Linked DNA regions of Hydrogenophaga sp. SL48. The protein of the gene in region 2 interacts with the protein of the main gene of each other region in a pairwise test. Links are inferred from orthologs where the notes say so. Each region holds a gene or a part of one and is shown on either strand. Other genes may lie near its edges.

Evidence for each region.
Region 1: the proteins of hflK (region 2) and ftsH interact in binary tests that used the Escherichia coli proteins (3 or more experiments, as listed by UniProt). The link is inferred for Hydrogenophaga sp. SL48 from one-to-one orthologs.

The regions. Positions count from the first base shown.
Region 1 is NZ_CP063400.1:1,392,732-1,401,285, reverse strand. What follows is about bases 1,111-4,043. They hold ftsH (ATP-dependent zinc metalloprotease FtsH), read right to left. Parts: upstream 3,569-4,043; coding sequence 1,652-3,568; downstream 1,111-1,651. Other genes in these bases: IM738_RS06695 (RlmE family RNA methyltransferase), read right to left, coding at 3,708-4,043; folP (dihydropteroate synthase), read right to left, coding at 1,111-1,585. Also shown: IM738_RS06710 (lytic transglycosylase domain-containing protein), read right to left, coding at 1-527; more of folP, read right to left, coding at 740-1,110; more of IM738_RS06695, read right to left, coding at 4,044-4,373; IM738_RS06690 (YhbY family RNA-binding protein), read left to right, coding at 4,418-4,888; IM738_RS06685 (M3 family metallopeptidase), read left to right, coding at 4,956-7,025; IM738_RS06680 (glutaredoxin family protein), read left to right, coding at 7,058-7,723; ribose-5-phosphate isomerase RpiA, read right to left, coding at 7,739-8,410; IM738_RS06670 (quinone-dependent dihydroorotate dehydrogenase), read left to right, coding at 8,452-8,554. UniProt on the Escherichia coli protein: Acts as a processive, ATP-dependent zinc metallopeptidase for both cytoplasmic and membrane proteins. Plays a role in the quality control of integral membrane proteins.
Region 2 is NZ_CP063400.1:1,969,126-1,977,613, reverse strand. The notes cover bases 4,364-7,230. They hold hflK (FtsH protease activity modulator HflK), read left to right. Parts: upstream 4,364-5,040; coding sequence 5,041-6,420; downstream 6,421-7,230. Other genes in these bases: hflC (protease modulator HflC), read left to right, coding at 6,447-7,230; hflX (GTPase HflX), read left to right, coding at 4,364-5,008. Also shown: hisS (histidine--tRNA ligase), read left to right, coding at 1-132; IM738_RS09410 (YfgM family protein), read left to right, coding at 187-861; outer membrane protein assembly factor BamB, read left to right, coding at 921-2,012; ribosome biogenesis GTPase Der, read left to right, coding at 2,065-3,405; RNA chaperone Hfq, read left to right, coding at 3,467-3,736; more of hflX, read left to right, coding at 3,845-4,363; more of hflC, read left to right, coding at 7,231-7,331; IM738_RS09375 (DUF2065 domain-containing protein), read left to right, coding at 7,332-7,526; IM738_RS09370 (ATP phosphoribosyltransferase regulatory subunit), read left to right, coding at 7,595-8,488.

The DNA.
Region 1 (8,554 bases), 570 kb from region 2 along the record:
CCAACACCGCTCAGGGGCACGTTGTCTTCACGAGCCAGTTTTCGCGGACTGTTGTTGTAGGGAATGATCCTGACCGGCTCCCCTTGGGACACAAGGCCGTACTGAACCTTGCGCATGGACGCAAAGATTTTTTGAACGTAGCCATGCTCAAACCCGGTGGCAAAGTTTCCGGAGTAGTAGCAGCTGAAGGCTTTGCCCCAATCTTGGGCTCGGTCGTAACACTCGCGAAGAATTCTGGAGCCCGCTCTGAGGTTGGAGCAGACGTCGAATGCATCGGCGTAGGTATTCAAGCCGTATTTCGCCAGGTTATAGCGATTGACCTGAGCGATGCCGACCGAGAAGTTGTAGCCCTCTTCCTTCAGCTGGCGAACCGCAGCCAGCGCTTCGTCAAGGCTTTTGGGCTGGCGCGCAAGATACCCGCCCACAACGCCAATAGCGAAGGGATTCCGTGATGACTCGACGTGAACCACGTGCTGCATCACTTCTTTGGGAACCGAAAGATCGGGGCATTCCAGCATGAGAACCATGACGCGGCGAACGCACAAAGCCCTGGTTCAATGCATGCCGAACGGGTGTCGGCAATGACGACCAGAGCGATCGCTGAGATGCGGCCGCTTCCTCCTGAAAATCTGTTTTATTGCGGCGCATTGTAACTTGTGTACTAGTGGAAACAGCTACGTGAATATTCACTGAACACCTTAGTTGACACAACATGTAACTTTGCGCGTTAAAACGTTTCTCAGGCTGCGTGTTTCTCTGAGGCTTGCATAGCTAACCACACCTTCAATGCATCCACCGTCTGATGCACGTCGTGCACCCGAACAACGCTGGCACCCCGCTCCACGGCCAGCAGGGCTGCGGCGATGCTGGCCGACACGCGCTCGGCCGGAACCGGTCTCCCAGTGACGGCGCCGAGCGAAGACTTACGCGACCAGCCCGCCAGTATCGGATACCCCAGCGCAAGCAACTCGTTCTGGCGTCCGAGCAGCGAGAAGTTCTGCTCCACCGTCTTGCCAAAGCCAATGCCCGGGTCCAGGGCGATCCGGTCGCGCGCAACGCCAATATTGCCCAATGCCTGGGCACATCCCATCAAAAACTCGGCGACCTGTGACAGCACATCGCCTTCCATCGGCGCCACCTGCATGGTCTGAGGATCTCGATGCATGTGCATGAGACACACACCGCAGCGTGGGTGAGAAGCCACGACGCCCAATGCGTCACCCTGCCTCAAAGCCCAGATGTCGTTGACGATGTCAACGCCCAGGTCCAGAACGGCGCGCATCACCTCCGGCTTGTAGGTATCGACCGACACGGGCACACCCAGCTTGACCGCTTCGCGCACCACTGGCAGCACCCTGGTCAGCTCCTCATCCAGCGACAAGGCAGGGCTGCCGGGGCGGGTCGACTCGCCGCCGATGTCCAAAATGTGTGCGCCCTCGTTGATCAGCTGCTCACAATGAAGCAAAGCGGCTGAGGCAACAGCATGTTGTCCGCCATCAGAAAATGAGTCAGGCGTGACGTTGACAATGCCCATAACCTTGGGCGAATTCAAGTCGATGTCGAAACGAGTCGTGATCCAGCGCATGGGTGTCCAAGGCTCCAACGAAAACGGGGCCGTGAGGCCCCGTGAATACTGTGAATAAGACCTGAATCAGGCCGCGTTCGGCGCTGGATCAGGCGTCACGGCTGGTGTACCGCCACTGCCTCCTCCCCCCACAGACGGATTGCGTGGCGTCCAGTCCTTCGGCGGACGCGGGGGCTTGCCGGCCATGATGTCGTCGATCTGCTCAGCGTCGATGGTCTCCCATTCAAGCAGGGCCTTGGCCATGGCGTGCATCTTGTCACTGTGCTCTTCGATCAGATCACGTGCCAGCTTGTATTGCTGATCGATGATGCGCCGTACCTCGGCGTCCACCTTCTGCATGGTCTGCTCGCTCATGTTGGTGGTCTTGGTCACCGAACGACCCAGAAACACCTCACCCTCATTCTCGGCGTACACCATCGGGCCCAGCGCATCGGTCATGCCGTAGCGCATCACCATGTCACGGGCGATGGAGGTGGCGCGCTCGAAATCGTTCGAAGCGCCGGTGGTCATCTGGTTCATGAACACTTCTTCGGCAATACGGCCACCAAAGAGCATGCTGATCTGGTTCAGCATGTAGTCTTTGTCGTAGCTGTAGCGATCCTGAGCGGGCAGGCTCATGGTCACACCCAGCGCGCGACCGCGCGGGATGATGGTGACCTTGTGCACGGGATCGCATTTGGGCATCAGTTTGCCAATGAGCGCATGACCAGCTTCGTGGTAAGCGGTGTTCTTTCGCTCTTCCTCGGGCATCACCATGCTCTTGCGTTCGGGGCCCATGAAGATCTTGTCCTTGGCCTTCTCGAAGTCCTGCATTTCGACCACGCGTGCGTTGCGGCGCGCGGCCATCAAGGCTGCTTCATTGCAAAGGTTGGCCAGATCGGCACCACTCATGCCGGGCGTGCCCCGCGCGATCACGCTCGGGTTCACGTCGGTGCCCAGGGGCACCTTGCGCATGTGCACGTTCAAGATCTGCTCGCGGCCGCGGATGTCGGGCAGCGTCACATAGACTTGGCGGTCGAAACGGCCCGGGCGCAGCAAGGCGGCGTCCAGGATGTCCGGGCGGTTGGTGGCGGCCACCACGATCACCCCCAGGTTGGTCTCGAAACCGTCCATCTCGACCAGCATCTGGTTCAATGTCTGTTCGCGCTCGTCGTTGCCGCCGCCCAGGCCAGCACCGCGCTGGCGACCAACCGCATCAATTTCATCAATGAAGATGATGCAGGGAGCGTTCTTCTTGGCGTTCTCGAACATGTCGCGCACACGGGCCGCACCCACACCCACGAACATTTCCACGAAGTCAGAGCCCGAAATGCTGAAAAACGGCACCTTGGCTTCGCCCGCGATGCCCTTGGCCAGCAAGGTCTTGCCTGTGCCGGGAGGGCCAACCAGCAGCAGGCCGCGCGGAATCCGCCCGCCCAGCTTCTGGAACTTGGCTGGATCTTTCAGGAAGTCCACGACCTCCTTCACTTCTTCCTTGGCCTCGTCGCAACCGGCCACGTCGGCGAAAGTCACGGTGTTGTTGTTTTCGTCGAGCATGCGGGCCTTGCTCTTGCCGAAGCTGAACGCCCCGCCCTTGCCGCCGCCCTGCATCTGGCGCATGAAATAGATCCACACCCCGATCAACAGCAGCATCGGGCCCCAACTCACGAGCAGAGTCATCAGCAGCGAGCCCTCTTCACGGGGGCGCACATCGAACTTCACGTTGTTGTTGATCAAGTCACCCACCAACCCGCGGTCGAGGTAGGTGGCGGTGGTGCGCACCCGGCGGTCGTCTTGGGTGACGGCCACGATTTCGGTACCGCCTTGCCCTTCTTGGATGGTGGCGGATTTGAGCCCGCCAGATTTGACCAAGTCGAGGAATTCGGAATACCCCACAGTGCCGGCACCCGCAGAGGTGCGACCATCAAACTGCTTGAAAACAGTGAAAAGCACCATGGCGATGACCATCCACACGGCGATTTTCGAGAACCACTGGTTGTTCAAGTGCGGCTCCTGGCTAGAACATTGTCGGAATAAGGCATGTTGAGACCATTTTAGGTCTTTCAAGATGACCTTGAATTGATCTTTGACGTGGCAATGTCAATGAAATGGTCGGTGTTTCCCCGGCAATCGTTGAGCGACCTCAATTTTTAAGACCCATGCCCACCAGAAAGGTTTCAGAAGACTTGTCGCGCGAAGCCTTGGGCTTGAACGGTTTGACCACCTTGAAGGTCTGGCGAAACAGCGCCACCATCGGGTCGTAAGCCCCCCCATGGAACAGCTTGACCACCAGCGAACCGCTCGGCTTGAGGTGTTTGACCGAAAAATCGACCGCCAGCTCCACCAAGTCGATGATGCGGGCCGCGTCGGCGGATCCGATGCCGGACAGATTGGGGGCCATGTCGGACACCACGACGTCCACCGCCTGGATGCCACGGTCGATCAGGGCCTGCTCCAGCTCGGCCAGCACAGCCGGCTCGCGAAAGTCGCCCTGGATGAAGTGCACACCCTCCACCGGCTCCATTGGGAGCAGGTCCAGCGCCAGGATGTGCCCGTGCAGCGCTCCGACCGCTGCGCCCTGCGGGCTCAGCCTGCGGCGGGTGTACTGGCTCCAGGCGCCTGGCGTCGAGCCCAGGTCGACCACACAATCACCGGGACGGATCAAACCCAGGGTTTCGTCGATCTCCTTGAGCTTGTAGGCGGCTCGTGCGCGGTAGCCCTCGCGACTGGCGAGCTTGACGTAAGGGTCGTTGACGTGGTCGTTCAACCACGCCTTGTTGACCTTCTTGCTCTTCGTTTTGACTTTCATGCCCATGAGGGACGCCCGGCTTCTGTGTAAACGATAATTGTCCCATGCCCCAGATCACACTCACTCCCGCCCAGCGCAAAGTCCACCGCGCCGATGCCCACCACCTTGATCCCGTCGTCCTCGTTGGCGGCGATGGCTTGAGCCCCTCGGTCAAGAAGGAAATCGACGGTGCACTCAAGGCCCACGGCCTGATCAAGGTCCGCGTCTTCAGCGACGACCGCGCTGCTCGCGAGGCCATGCTGCAAACACTCGCCGACGAACTCGACGCCGCGCCCATCCAGCACATTGGCAAGCTGCTGGTGCTCTGGCGCCCGGTGCCCGAGAAGGAGAAAGCGGTGGACGAAGACCGCATGCCCGGCCCGCGCGACGTGAAGGTGCTGAAGTTCAGCAGCCGTGGCGGCCAGCGCCCTGAAGTGAAGGTGGTGCGAGTGCTGGGCAACCAGCGCCTGACCCCCGGCGGACAGGTCAAGCGCGCCAAGGTTCTGAAAAAGAGCATCAAGAAAAGCGCTCGCTGACGCGACATGGGTGAAAGCCCCGCCGTCGAGTCTTGAAGTTGTTCCCCTGAGCCCCTACTGAGACCGCATGAACATTTCCGTTGACAACCCTTTGCTGGACTTCTCGGGTCTGCCGCTTTTTGATGCCATTGCGCCCGATCACGTGGCACCCGCGGTCGATGCACTGCTGAAGGAAGCCAACGCCGCGCTTGAAACCGTCACGGCCGACGACTTCCCCAGCGACTGGACGGCGATCTCTCGGGTGTTGGACGTTGCAACGGAACGACTCTCGCGGGCCTGGGGATCGGTCGGGCACCTCAACAGCGTGGCCGACACGCCCGCGTTGCGTGCGGCCTACAACGAGGCGCTGCCGCGTGTCACGGAGTTCTGGACCCGCCTGGGCTCGGACGAGCGGCTGTTCAACAAATACCGGTCGATGGACCTGACCCGCCTGAACGCCGAGCAGGCCCAGGCCCACCGCAACGCCATGCGCAGCTTCGTGCTCGGTGGCGCTGAGCTCCAGGGCGAGGCCCGGGAGCGCTTTGCCTGGCTGCAGGAGCGCCAGGCCGAACTGGGGCAGAAGTTCAGTGAAAACGCGCTGGACGCCACCGATGCCTTCAGCCTCGTGGTCCCCGCCGAAGAGATGGCGGGTGTTCCTCCCGATGTGCTGCAGGCCACCTCGGCCGCGGCGCTGGCCGATGGTCAGGCGGGTCACAAGCTGACCCTCAAAATGCCCTGCTATCTGCCGGTGATGCAGTTTGCCCACAGCAGCGGATTGCGTGAAAAACTCTACCGGGCGTATGTCACACGCGCCAGCGACCAGGCGCCCGACGATGCCCAGCGCTTCGACAACGCGGCCATCATGGCCGAGCTGTTGGCGCTGCGTCACGAAGAGGCTCTGCTCCTGGGCCATCGTCACTATGCGGATGTGTCGCTGGTGCCCAAGATGGCCCAATCGCCCGAACAGGTGGTCAGCTTCCTCCGCGATCTGGGCCACAAAGCCCGCCCCTACGCCGAGCAAGACCTGGCCGATCTGCGCGTTTTCGCCAGCACCGAATTGGGGCTGAACGATCCACAAGCCTGGGACTGGCCCTACATCGGCGAAAAGCTCAAGGAAGCGCGTTACGCCTTCAGCGAGCAGGAAGTCAAACCCTACTTCACCGCGCCCAAGGTGCTGGCTGGCCTGTTCCAGATCGTTGAAACCCTGTTCGAGGTGGCGATCCGCCGCGACACGGCGCCGGTGTGGAACCCTGGCGTCGAGTTCTACCGCATCGAGCGCAACACCTCCGCGGGAACGCAGTTGGTGGGCCAGTTCTACCTGGATCCGGCCGCGCGCACCGGAAAGCGCGGCGGCGCCTGGATGGACGACGTGCGCGCCCGCTGGCTGCGACCGGACACCGGCGCACTGCAAACCCCGGTGGCGCACCTGGTCTGCAACTTCGCCGAAGGCGTGAACGGCAAGCCACCGCTGCTCACGCACGACGACGTGATCACCCTCTTCCACGAATTTGGTCACGGCCTGCACCACCTGCTGACGCAGGTGAACGAGCGTGACGTATCGGGCATCAGTGGTGTGGAATGGGACGCTGTCGAACTGCCCAGCCAGTTCATGGAAAACTTCTGCTGGGAATGGGACGTGCTCAAGCACATGACCGCCCATGTGGACACCGGCGAGCCGCTGCCCCGTGTGCTGTTCGACAAGATGCTCGCCGCCAAGAACTACCAGAGCGGCCTGCAGACGCTTCGCCAGGTGGAGTTCTCTTTGTTCGACATGCTGCTGCACAGCCAGACCCCGCCCGCCGACAGCGGCGAGGCCATCCTCGCGCTGCAGCAGCAGGTGCGCGACGAAGTCGCGGTGCTGCAGCCACCGGCCTACAGCCGCACGCCCCACACTTTCAGCCACATCTTTGCGGGCGGCTACTCCGCCGGTTATTACAGCTACAAGTGGGCCGAGGTGCTGTCGGCAGACGCTTACGCGGCCTTCGAGGAAGCCGCGAAAGCCGGCGGTCACAGCACGCTGGACGTCGCCACCGGTCGCCGGTACCGTGAGGCCATTCTGGAAGCGGGCGGCAGCCGTCCCGCCATGGAGTCGTTCAAGGCTTTTCGCGGCCGTGAGCCGGGCATCGACGCCTTGTTGCGTCACCAGGGCATGGCATGAAGCGCCCTTTGAAATGGTTGACAGGAGATGACATGAAGCACATCGCGATTCGGGCCCCAAAACCCGCTGGCATCGTGGCAGCGGCCTTGTTACTGGGAACACTGGCCGCACCCTGGGCCATGGCCCAGGGTGTCTACCGCATCGTCGGACCCGACGGTCGGGTGAGCTACTCCGACCAGCCCCCACCGCCCAGCGCCAACGCCAGGCCGGTGGCTGGCGTGTCGGCTGGCGCCAGCGGGAGCGCTCCCCTGCCGCCAGAACTGCGCCAGGCGGCCGGCCGGTACCCGGTCACCCTGTACACCGGCAGCGACTGCACCCCCTGCAACAACGGTCGGAACATGCTGAACGCGCGCGGCATCCCCTACACGGAAAAAACTGTGAACTCCGCGGACGACGGCGCTGCATTCAAGCGATTGAGCAACACCAACAGCCTGCCCCTGCTCACGATCGGCAGTCAACAGATCAAGGGCTATTCCGAATCGGAGTGGAACCAGTACCTGGACGCGGCCGGGTATCCCAAGCAGTCGGTGCTGCCCGCCAGCTACCGGCGCCCCGCGGCCACGGCCCTGGTGGAGGCCAAGCCCCTGCCTGCAGCAGCACCCAGCGAGACGGCGGCAGAGAGAAGGCGCTCGGCGGCACCACCGGCGGACACGCCCGCAGCGCCTACCGTGGAAGGCTCGGGCGGCATCCGCTTCTGAACCCTGGGGCAGGTGTCAGAAGCTCAGGGTCTTGACGCCACCGGGCGTGCCGAGCAGACAGACATCGGCCTTCTGGTGGGCAAACACGCCCACCGTGACCACGCCGGGCCACTGGTTGACCTGGCTTTCAAACCCCAGCGGGTCGGTGATCTGCAGGCCCGTGACATCCAGGATGTGCTGGCCGTTGTCGGTCACCAGCGGTTGGCCGTCTTTCAACCGCACGTGCGCCTTGCCGCCCATTTGCTGAAATTGCCGCATCAGACGGGCCGCGGCCATCGGAATCACCTCCACCGGCAGCGGAAAGGCACCCAGCACCGGCACCATCTTGGACTCGTCGGCAATGCAGACGAAGCGCCTGGACATGGCTGCGACGATCTTTTCACGGGTCAGTGCCGCACCACCGCCCTTGACCATGAAGCCCCGCGCGTCGATCTCGTCGGCGCCATCGATGTACACCGAAAGCTCCGTGACCTCGCTGGCGTTCAGTACCGGGATGCCCAGGGCGCGCATGCGGGCTGTTGAGGCCTCTGAGCTGGACACGGCACCCGGAATCTGGTCTTTCAGCGACGCCAGCGCGTCGATGAACTTGTTGACGGTGGAGCCAGTGCCCACCCCCACCACCTCGCCGGGGATCACGTACTGGAGGGCGGCCTGCCCGACCAGGGCTTTGAGTTCGTCTTGGGTCATTTGAGACAATCAGCGGTAACAAAGAATCCCACGATTATCCAATGTCACTTCTGCCCTACGCCGTCGCCCGCCCCTTCCTGTTCGGCCTCGATCCCGAAGCTGCCCACGAGCTCACGCTGGGCAGCCTGGCAACACTGCAGCATT
Region 2 (8,488 bases):
GGCGCGCAGGAGCTTGAGCAAGGCATGGTGGCGGTCAAGCCGCTGCGCGGCACCCGCGACGGCGATGTGGGGCAGCAGCTCCAACCGCTGAACAATGCCTCCGCCTGGGGCGTCTCGCTGCGCGGCGACTGAGCCTCTCCGGACCCCACCACCTACAATCGGCCGAAGCAATCTCCCCGGACACCCATGGCGAAACATCTCGATCTCGAAGAGCAGGAACAACTTGACCAGCTCAAACACTTCTGGGCCCAGTACGGCAACCTCATCACCTGGTTGCTGATCGCGGTGCTCGGCGGATTCGCCGCCTGGAACGGATGGAACTACTGGCAGCGCACCCAGGCCACCAAGGCCGCTGCCCTGTTCGACGAAATCGAGCGGGCATCCGGTGCCAAGGATGCCGAAAAGATCGAGCGCGCGCTGGCGGACATGAAGGACCGCTTCGGAGGCACCAGCTATGCCGCTCAAGGCGCCTTGCTGGCGGCCAGGAGCCTGTTTGAGGCGGGCAAGCCCGATGGCGCCAAAGCGGCGTTGGCCTGGGTGGCAGAGAAGTCCAGCGATGAGTCCCTCCAAGCCGTGGCGCGTCTGCGACTTGCGGGTGTGCATCTGGAAGCCAAGGCATTTGACGAGGCGCTGAAGGTGCTGGAGGCCCCTATGCCGAAGGCTTACGAACCGCTGGCCGCCGATCGCCGTGGCGATGTGCTCATGGCTCAGGGCAAGGGCGACGATGCCAAGGCCCAGTACCAGAAGGCCTGGGACGGGCTGAGCAACCGCAATGAGTACCGGCAACTGGTGCAAGTGAAACTGGCGGCGCTGGGCGTGGACGTGTCCCCGGCGCCTGTCTCCACCGAGGCGGCGCGTTGAGCGCCATGAACAAAATGATCCAGTTTGGCCATGTGCGCGTGATGGGTGGTGTGGTGGCCATGGCGGCCGCGATGTTGCTGGCGGCGTGTTCGTCAGGTCCCGTCAAGATGAAGCCGGCCGAACTCGCCCCTGCGGCCAACCGCGCGAGCGCGCAACTGATCTGGTCAACCCAGATGGGCCCCTCGTCACCGTCGATGGCGCCGTTGGCGCACCAGGGGAGGGTGTACCTCACGGGTTCCAAGGGCACCGTCGCCGTGGTGGATGCAACGTCAGGGCGCGATGTCTGGCGCTTGAACCTGGGCACATCGCTGTCCACGGGCGCGGGATCTGATGGTCAGACGACGGCAGTGGTGACCCAGGGCAACCAGTTGATTGCCATGGCCGATGGCCGAGAAAGCTGGCGGGTGCAGCTTTCCGCCGCTTCGTTCACGGCGCCGCTCGTGGCGGGGCGCCGTGTGTTTGTGCTGGCGGCCGACCGCAGTGTCATGGCTTTTGACGCGCAGAATGGCGCGCGGTTGTGGACCCAGGCCCGTCCCGGGGAGCCGTTGGTGTTGCGTCAGTCGGGTGTGCTGTTGGCTGTGGGGGACACGCTGGTGGCGGGGTTGTCGGGTCGTCTCGTGGGGCTGAACCCCCTGAATGGCACGCTCCGCTGGGAAGTTCCGATCGCGAATTCGCGCGGCACCAATGAAGTGGAGCGCCTGGTGGATCTGGTGGGCTCCGTGAGCCGGGTCGGCAACACGGTGTGCGCCCGCTCTTTCAACTCGGCGGTGGGCTGTGTGGACACCGACACAGGCCGCTTGCTCTGGAGCAAGCCCGCACAAGGTGTGACGGGCGTGCATGGTGACGAGCAGTATGTTTTTGGCAGCGAAACCGACGGCCGCCTGATGGCCTGGCAACGTGTCAAAGGGGATCGTGGCTGGGAGGTTGATCGCCTGAAATTCCGCGAACTGACGGCCCCGCTGGCCTTGGGTCGCCTGCTGGTTGTGGGCGACGGCACCGGGCTGGTGCACCTCTTGTCGCGGGAAGACGGCAGTGAGTTGACCCGTCTCACCACCGATGGCTCGCCCATCTTGGCCTCACCTGTGCTGTCGGGCCCCGCGTTGGTGGTGCAGACGCTCAACGGCGGCGTCTTTGCGTGGCGCTCGCAGTGATATTTGCTGAAGAACACAGGCTTTCTGCGTTCCTGAACGAAAGTCTATTTCCGTGAAACCCGTTATCGCCCTGGTGGGGCGGCCCAATGTGGGCAAGTCCACCCTGTTCAATCGACTGACCAGCACCCGCGACGCGATCGTTGCGGATTTCGCAGGCCTCACCCGTGATCGCCACTACGGCAACGGGCATGTGGGCAAGCGCGAGTTCATTGTGATCGACACCGGTGGGTTCGAGCCCACCGCCGAGTCCGGCATCTACAAGGAAATGGCCAAGCAGACCCGTCAGGCTGTGGCCGAGTCGGACGTGGTGATCTTTGTGGTGGACGCCCGCGCTGGCATCAGTGCTCAAGACCACGACATCGCCAAATACCTGCGTCGGTTGGGCAAACCCACGGTGTTGGTGGCCAACAAGGCTGAGGGCATGACGCAAGGCCTGCAGCTGGTGGAGTTCTTTGAGCTCGGTCTGGGTGAGGTGTTGCCAGTGTCGAGTGCGCATGGACAGGGCGTGCGCTCCATGCTTGACGCAGCACTTGAAGCCATACCCGGCTTGGCCGATGAGGACGACGAAGCTGAAGAAGAGGACACCAGTGTCATCCGTCTGGCGGTGGCGGGGCGGCCCAATGCGGGCAAGTCCACCCTGATCAACGTGTGGCTGGGCGAGGAGCGGCTGGTGGCATTCGACATGCCAGGCACCACCCGCGATGCGATCTCGGTGCCGTTCGAAAAGGATGGCCAGAAGTTCGAGCTGATCGACACCGCCGGCTTGCGCCGCAAGGGCAAGGTGTTTGAGGCGATCGAGAAGTTCTCTGTGGTCAAGACGCTGCAGGCCATCGAGAGCGCTCACGTTGTCCTGCTGCTGCTGGATGCCACCCAGGGCGTGACGGATCAGGACGCACACATCGCGGGCTTCATTCTGGAGAGTGGGCGTGCCGTGGTGCTGGCGATCAACAAATGGGACGCTGTGGACGCCTACCAGCGCGAACAGATCGAACGCCAGATCGAAACCCGGCTGGCGTTCCTGAAGTTCGCCTCGCTGCACCTGATTTCGGCGAAGAAACGTCAGGGTCTGGGCCCGGTGTGGAAATCGATCATCCAGGCGAGAACGTCGGCCATGCGCAAGATGTCCACGCCGGTGCTGACGCGCCTGCTGATGGAGGCCGTGGCTTTCCAGGCGCCGACCCGGGGCGGCATGTTCCGTCCCAAGATGCGCTACGCTCATCAAGGAGGCATGAATCCACCTGTGATCGTGATTCACGGCAACTCGTTGCAGCACGTGCCTGATGCGTACAAGCGTTTCCTTGAAGGACGCTTCCGCAAAGCCTTTGATCTGGTGGGAACACCGCTGCGCATCGAGTTCAAAACCGCGGACAACCCCTTCAAGGATGCGGATTGAGCTTCGCCAATCCCTGCAGACTGGCAGGCGTGTGGTATGGTTCACGCCCTAACAACTTCTTTTGAACACGGAGCATATCGTGAGCAATAACAAAGGCCAGCTCTTGCAAGATCCTTTCCTGAACCAGCTTCGCCGGGAACATGTGCCCGTGTCGATCTACCTGGTCAACGGCATCAAATTGCAGGGTCAGATTGAATCGTTTGACCAGTATGTCGTGCTGCTGCGCAACACCGTCACGCAAATGGTTTACAAGCACGCCATCTCCACCATCGTGCCGGGCCGTCCGGTGCAGTTCACTGCCGTCGGTCCGGACGAAGCCGCAGCCTCTTGATCGGGGCGCCGCTCCTGATGGGCGGGTGCCGCATGGGCCATGCCCTTCATCCTATCGGGCGGATCTGAATTGAATCCCTCCGCATCCATTGCATCTTCCACCCCATCGGTGATCTTGGTGGGCGTGGATCTGGGTGGCCCACATTTCGACCGTGGTCTTGAAGAACTGGGTTTGCTTGCGCAAACGGCTGGTTTTAAAGTCGCCGATAGGGTGAGCTGCAAGCGCCGGGCGCCCGATCCAGCATTGTTTGTAGGTTCTGGAAAAGCGGAAGAAATCCGGATGCTGGCTCAGTCCACGGGCGCCAGCGAAGTTCTGTTCGATCAGGCGCTCAGTCCGGCCCAGCAGCGGAATCTTGAGCGGGAGCTTGGTTTGCCCGTCAACGACAGGACCTTGCTGATTCTTCAGATATTTGCCCAGCGTGCCCGCAGCCATGAAGGCAAATTGCAGGTGGAGCTGGCCCGGTTGCAGTATTTGTCGACCCGGCTCGTCCGCCGCTGGACCCACCTGGAGCGCCAGAGCGGCGGTATCGGCATGCGCGGCGGTCCGGGTGAGACGCAGATCGAGCTGGATCGACGCATGATCAATGACGCGGTCAAGCGAACCAAAGAGCGGCTGGAAAAGGTCAAGAAGCAGAGAGCCACCCAAAGGCGTCAGCGGGAGCGTCGTGAGGCGTTCACGATTTCGCTGGTGGGCTATACCAATGCCGGCAAGTCGTCGATATTCAATGCGTTGGTCAAAGCCCGTGCCTACGCGGCCGACCAGCTGTTTGCGACGCTGGACACCACGACACGCCAGTTGTACCTCGGTGAAGCGGGGCGTTCAGTTTCGTTGTCGGACACCGTGGGGTTCATTCGCGACCTGCCGCACGGACTGGTGGATGCTTTTGCGGCCACTCTGCAAGAAGCGGCGGACGCCGATCTGCTGCTGCATGTGGTGGATGCTTCCAACCCCGCCCATCTCGAGCAGATCGCGTCGGTGATGGGTGTCCTGAAGGACATTGGTGCCGACCAGGTTCCGCAGATCCTGGTGTTCAACAAGCTTGACGCCATGGATCCCGCCAGCCTGCCCTTGACGCTGAGCGACTCCATGGAACTCGGTGGGCAGAGCGTGCCTCGTATCTTCGTCAGCGCTTTGAACGGATCCGGTTTGCCGGACTTGCGATCGCTGTTGTCTTCGGTCGTTCTGGCTGAGAGGCCGGTCGATGCCCTTCCGGATGACGAGCGTGACTTGACCGGTGCGCAAGACATGCCCCCTGGAATGGGCACAATGTGATGGTTTTGATTCGAAAGAAGAGTTGGCAATCCATGGATGTGAATCTGGAATCCCCACCCGGTGGCGCGAGCAGCAACAAATCGTCAGGCTGGCTTCGGCGCCTGCTCGGCATGTTCAATCTGAATGATCCGCGTTGGGGCCGTGACGAGCCTGCGCGTGGTGAAAACGAGCCCAAGGCGGGTGCTGAACCCGGGCGTGACGATGAGCCCCGGCAACCAACGCGCGGCCAACGCCCGCCGCAAGGACCGAATCAAGGACCACCCGATCTGGACGAGCTCTGGCGCGACTTCAATCGCAAGCTCGGAGGTTTGCTGGGTGGCAAAGGCGGTGGATCGGGCCGGGGTGGCAATGGTGGCGGTACGCCCGGTTTCAACCCCAGCCCCAAGTCTGCGGGCATTGGAGCCGGATTGATTGCCGTTGTGGCATTGCTGATCTGGCTGGGCACCGGCTTTTTCATCGTGCAGGAAGGCCAGCAGGCCGTGATCACGCGATTCGGCAAGTTCAGCAGCACGGCAGGCGCCGGTTTTCGCTGGCGTTTGCCGTACCCGATCGAGCGCCACGAAACGATCTTCGTCACCCAGCTCCGCTCGGTCGATGTGGGGCGTGACGCCATCGTGCCCGCCACCGGCCTTCGCGAGTCGTCGATGCTGACGGCCGACGAGAACATCGTCGACATCAAGTTCGTGGTCCAGTTCCGCCTCAATGACGCGCGGGCCTACCTTTTCGAGAGCCGTGACCCGGATGCGGCCGTGCTCAAGGCCGCTGAGACCGCCGTTCGTGAAGTGGTCGGCAAGATGAAGATGGACGCTGCCCTGGTGGAAGAGCGTGATCAGATTGCGCCACGTGTGCGGGCACTGATGCAGACCATTCTGGACCGTTACAAGGTCGGGGTCGTCGTCGAAGGCATCAACCTGACCCATGTGAGGCCGCCCGAACAGGTGCAGGCCGCATTCGATGACGTGTTGAAGGCCAGCCAGGAGCGCGACCGGGCCAAGAACGAGGCTCAGGCCTACGCCAATGACGTGGTGCCGCGGGCTCGTGGTGCCGCATCGCGCCTGAGCGCAGAGGCCGAGGGCTACCGCGCCCGCATCGTCGGGCAGGCCGATGGCGATGCCCAACGTTTCCGTTCTGTGCTGGTTGAGTACCAGAAGGCGCCGCAGGTGACGCGGGATCGCATGTACACCGATTCGATGGCTCAGGTGTATTCGAACGTGACCAAGGTCATGGTCGATACCAAGGCCGGCTCCAACCTCCTGTATCTGCCTCTCGACAAGATCATGCAGATGACTGCACAAGGTGGCGCGGCCGCTGCGCCCGCAAGCTCCGCACCGACCAGCAGTGCGCCATCACCCGTGGCACCGACCACCAGCACGACCAACAACGCCCGCTCGCGCGAGCGTGAGAGCCGCTGAAGCGCGGCCCACGAAGAGACCCACACATGAACAAGCTTGGCTTCATTGCCACCTCCATCCTGGTGGCCCTGGCGTTTCTGAGCGCCACCTTTTTTGTCGTGGACCAACGCCAGTTCGGCGTGGTGTTCCAGCTCGGTGAAATCAAGAAGGTCGTGACCGAACCTGGTCTGGGCTGGAAGATTCCGCTGGTGCAAAACGTGTCGTACATCGACAAGCGCCTGCTCACGCTGGAAAGCAGTGACACCGAACCCACCTTGACGGCTGAGAAGCAGCGCGTCGTGATCGACTGGTATGTGCGCTGGCGCATCAGTGAGCCGCAGCAGTACATCCGCAACGTGGGTTTGAATGAGAGCGCTGGAGCGCTGCAGCTCAACCGCGTGGTTCGCAACTCCTTTCAGCAGGAGGTGAACAAGCGCACGCTCAATGAGTTGCTGTCCACCCGCCGCGAGCAGCTGATGGAAGATGTGAAGCGCGAGGTGTTGTTGGCTGTCAAGGGCGCTGAACAGCCCTGGGGCATGGACGTGGTCGATGTGCGCATCACGCGCGTGGACTACGCCGAGAGCATCACCGCGTCGGTTTACCAGCGCATGGAAACCGAGCGCAAGCGCGTGGCGAACGAGCTGCGATCCACGGGTTTCGCCGAGGGTGAAAAGATCCGTGCCGATGCCGATCGCCAGCGTGAAGTGATTCTGGCCGAGGCCTACAAACAGGCGCAGACCATCAAGGGCGAGGCCGATGCCAAGGCAGCTGGTCTCTATGGCGAGGCTTTTGGGCGTGACCCAGCGTTTGCGCAGTTCTACCGCAGCCTGGAGGCCTACAAGGCCAGCTTTGCGGGCAAGTCCGACGTGATGGTCATCGACCCGTCGTCTGATTTCTTCAAGGCCATGCGCAGCAGCAACGTTGCTCGCTGAGTGGACACGTCGCTTGCCGATGTGTTCTGGCCAGCGCTCGCGCTGGTCCTGGTGTTTGAAGGCTTGATGCCTTTCCTCGCGCCTGGCGCCTGGCGCCGCATGTTCAGCGAGATGCTGAAGCTGAACGATGGCCAGGTTCGTTTCTTCGGACTCGTCTGCCTGCTCGCCGGCGCGCTGCTCTGGTGGGTGGCCTGAGTGCTGTCCGCCGGGGCGGTCCTGCCGTCCCGGTAAAATCACGTTTTTAACAGCCCCCCACAATGCCCATGTCTGCCTGGGTCCTCCCGGATCACATTGCCGATGTCTTGCCTTCCGAGGCCCGCCACATCGAAGAACTTCGCCGGGGCTTGCTGGACACAGCCCGAGGCTACGGCTACGAGCTGGTCATGCCGCCGCTGGTCGAACACCTGGAATCGCTCCTCACCGGCACCGGCGAAGCGCTGGATCTCATGACCTTCAAGCTGGTGGATCAGCTCTCGGGTCGCACGCTGGGCCTGCGCGCCGACAGCACGCCACAAGTCGCTCGTATCGATGCCCATCTGCTCAACCGCCAGGGTGTGGCCCGTCTGAGCTACTGCGGCCCGGTGGTGCACACACGCATCGACCGCCCGCTCGCCAGCCGAGAACCACTGCAGTTCGGCGCCGAGATCTATGGTCATGCCGGACTGGAGGCCGACCTGGAGGTGGTGGAGCTGGCGCGAGCCTGCTTGCGCCACGCCGGGGTGCACACCCTCTTGCTGGACCTGGCCGATGTGCGCGTGATTGACGCCGTGCTGGCCTCCGTGCAACTGGATGCAGAGCACACACGCCAGATCCATGCGGCGCTGGCGGGCAAGGACGCGGCTGCGTTGCAGGGCTTGTCTCAGCATTTGCCCGAGCGCGTGCGCAGCGATCTGTGTGCGTTGCCCGGGCTGTTTGGTGGAATCGAGGTGCTGGCGGAGGCCCGCACCCGGCTGGCCCCCTCGGTGGCCCTGCACACTGCGCTGGACGATCTGGTCTGGCTGGCCAGCCAGGCGCAAGGGCAGGGCATGAACGTGTCGATTGACTTGGCGGACCTGCGGGGATATGCCTATTACACCGGCATGCGTTTCGCGGTGTTTGCCCAAGACACGCAAGGTGCGGCAACCGAATTGGCCCGTGGTGGGCGCTACGACGAAGTG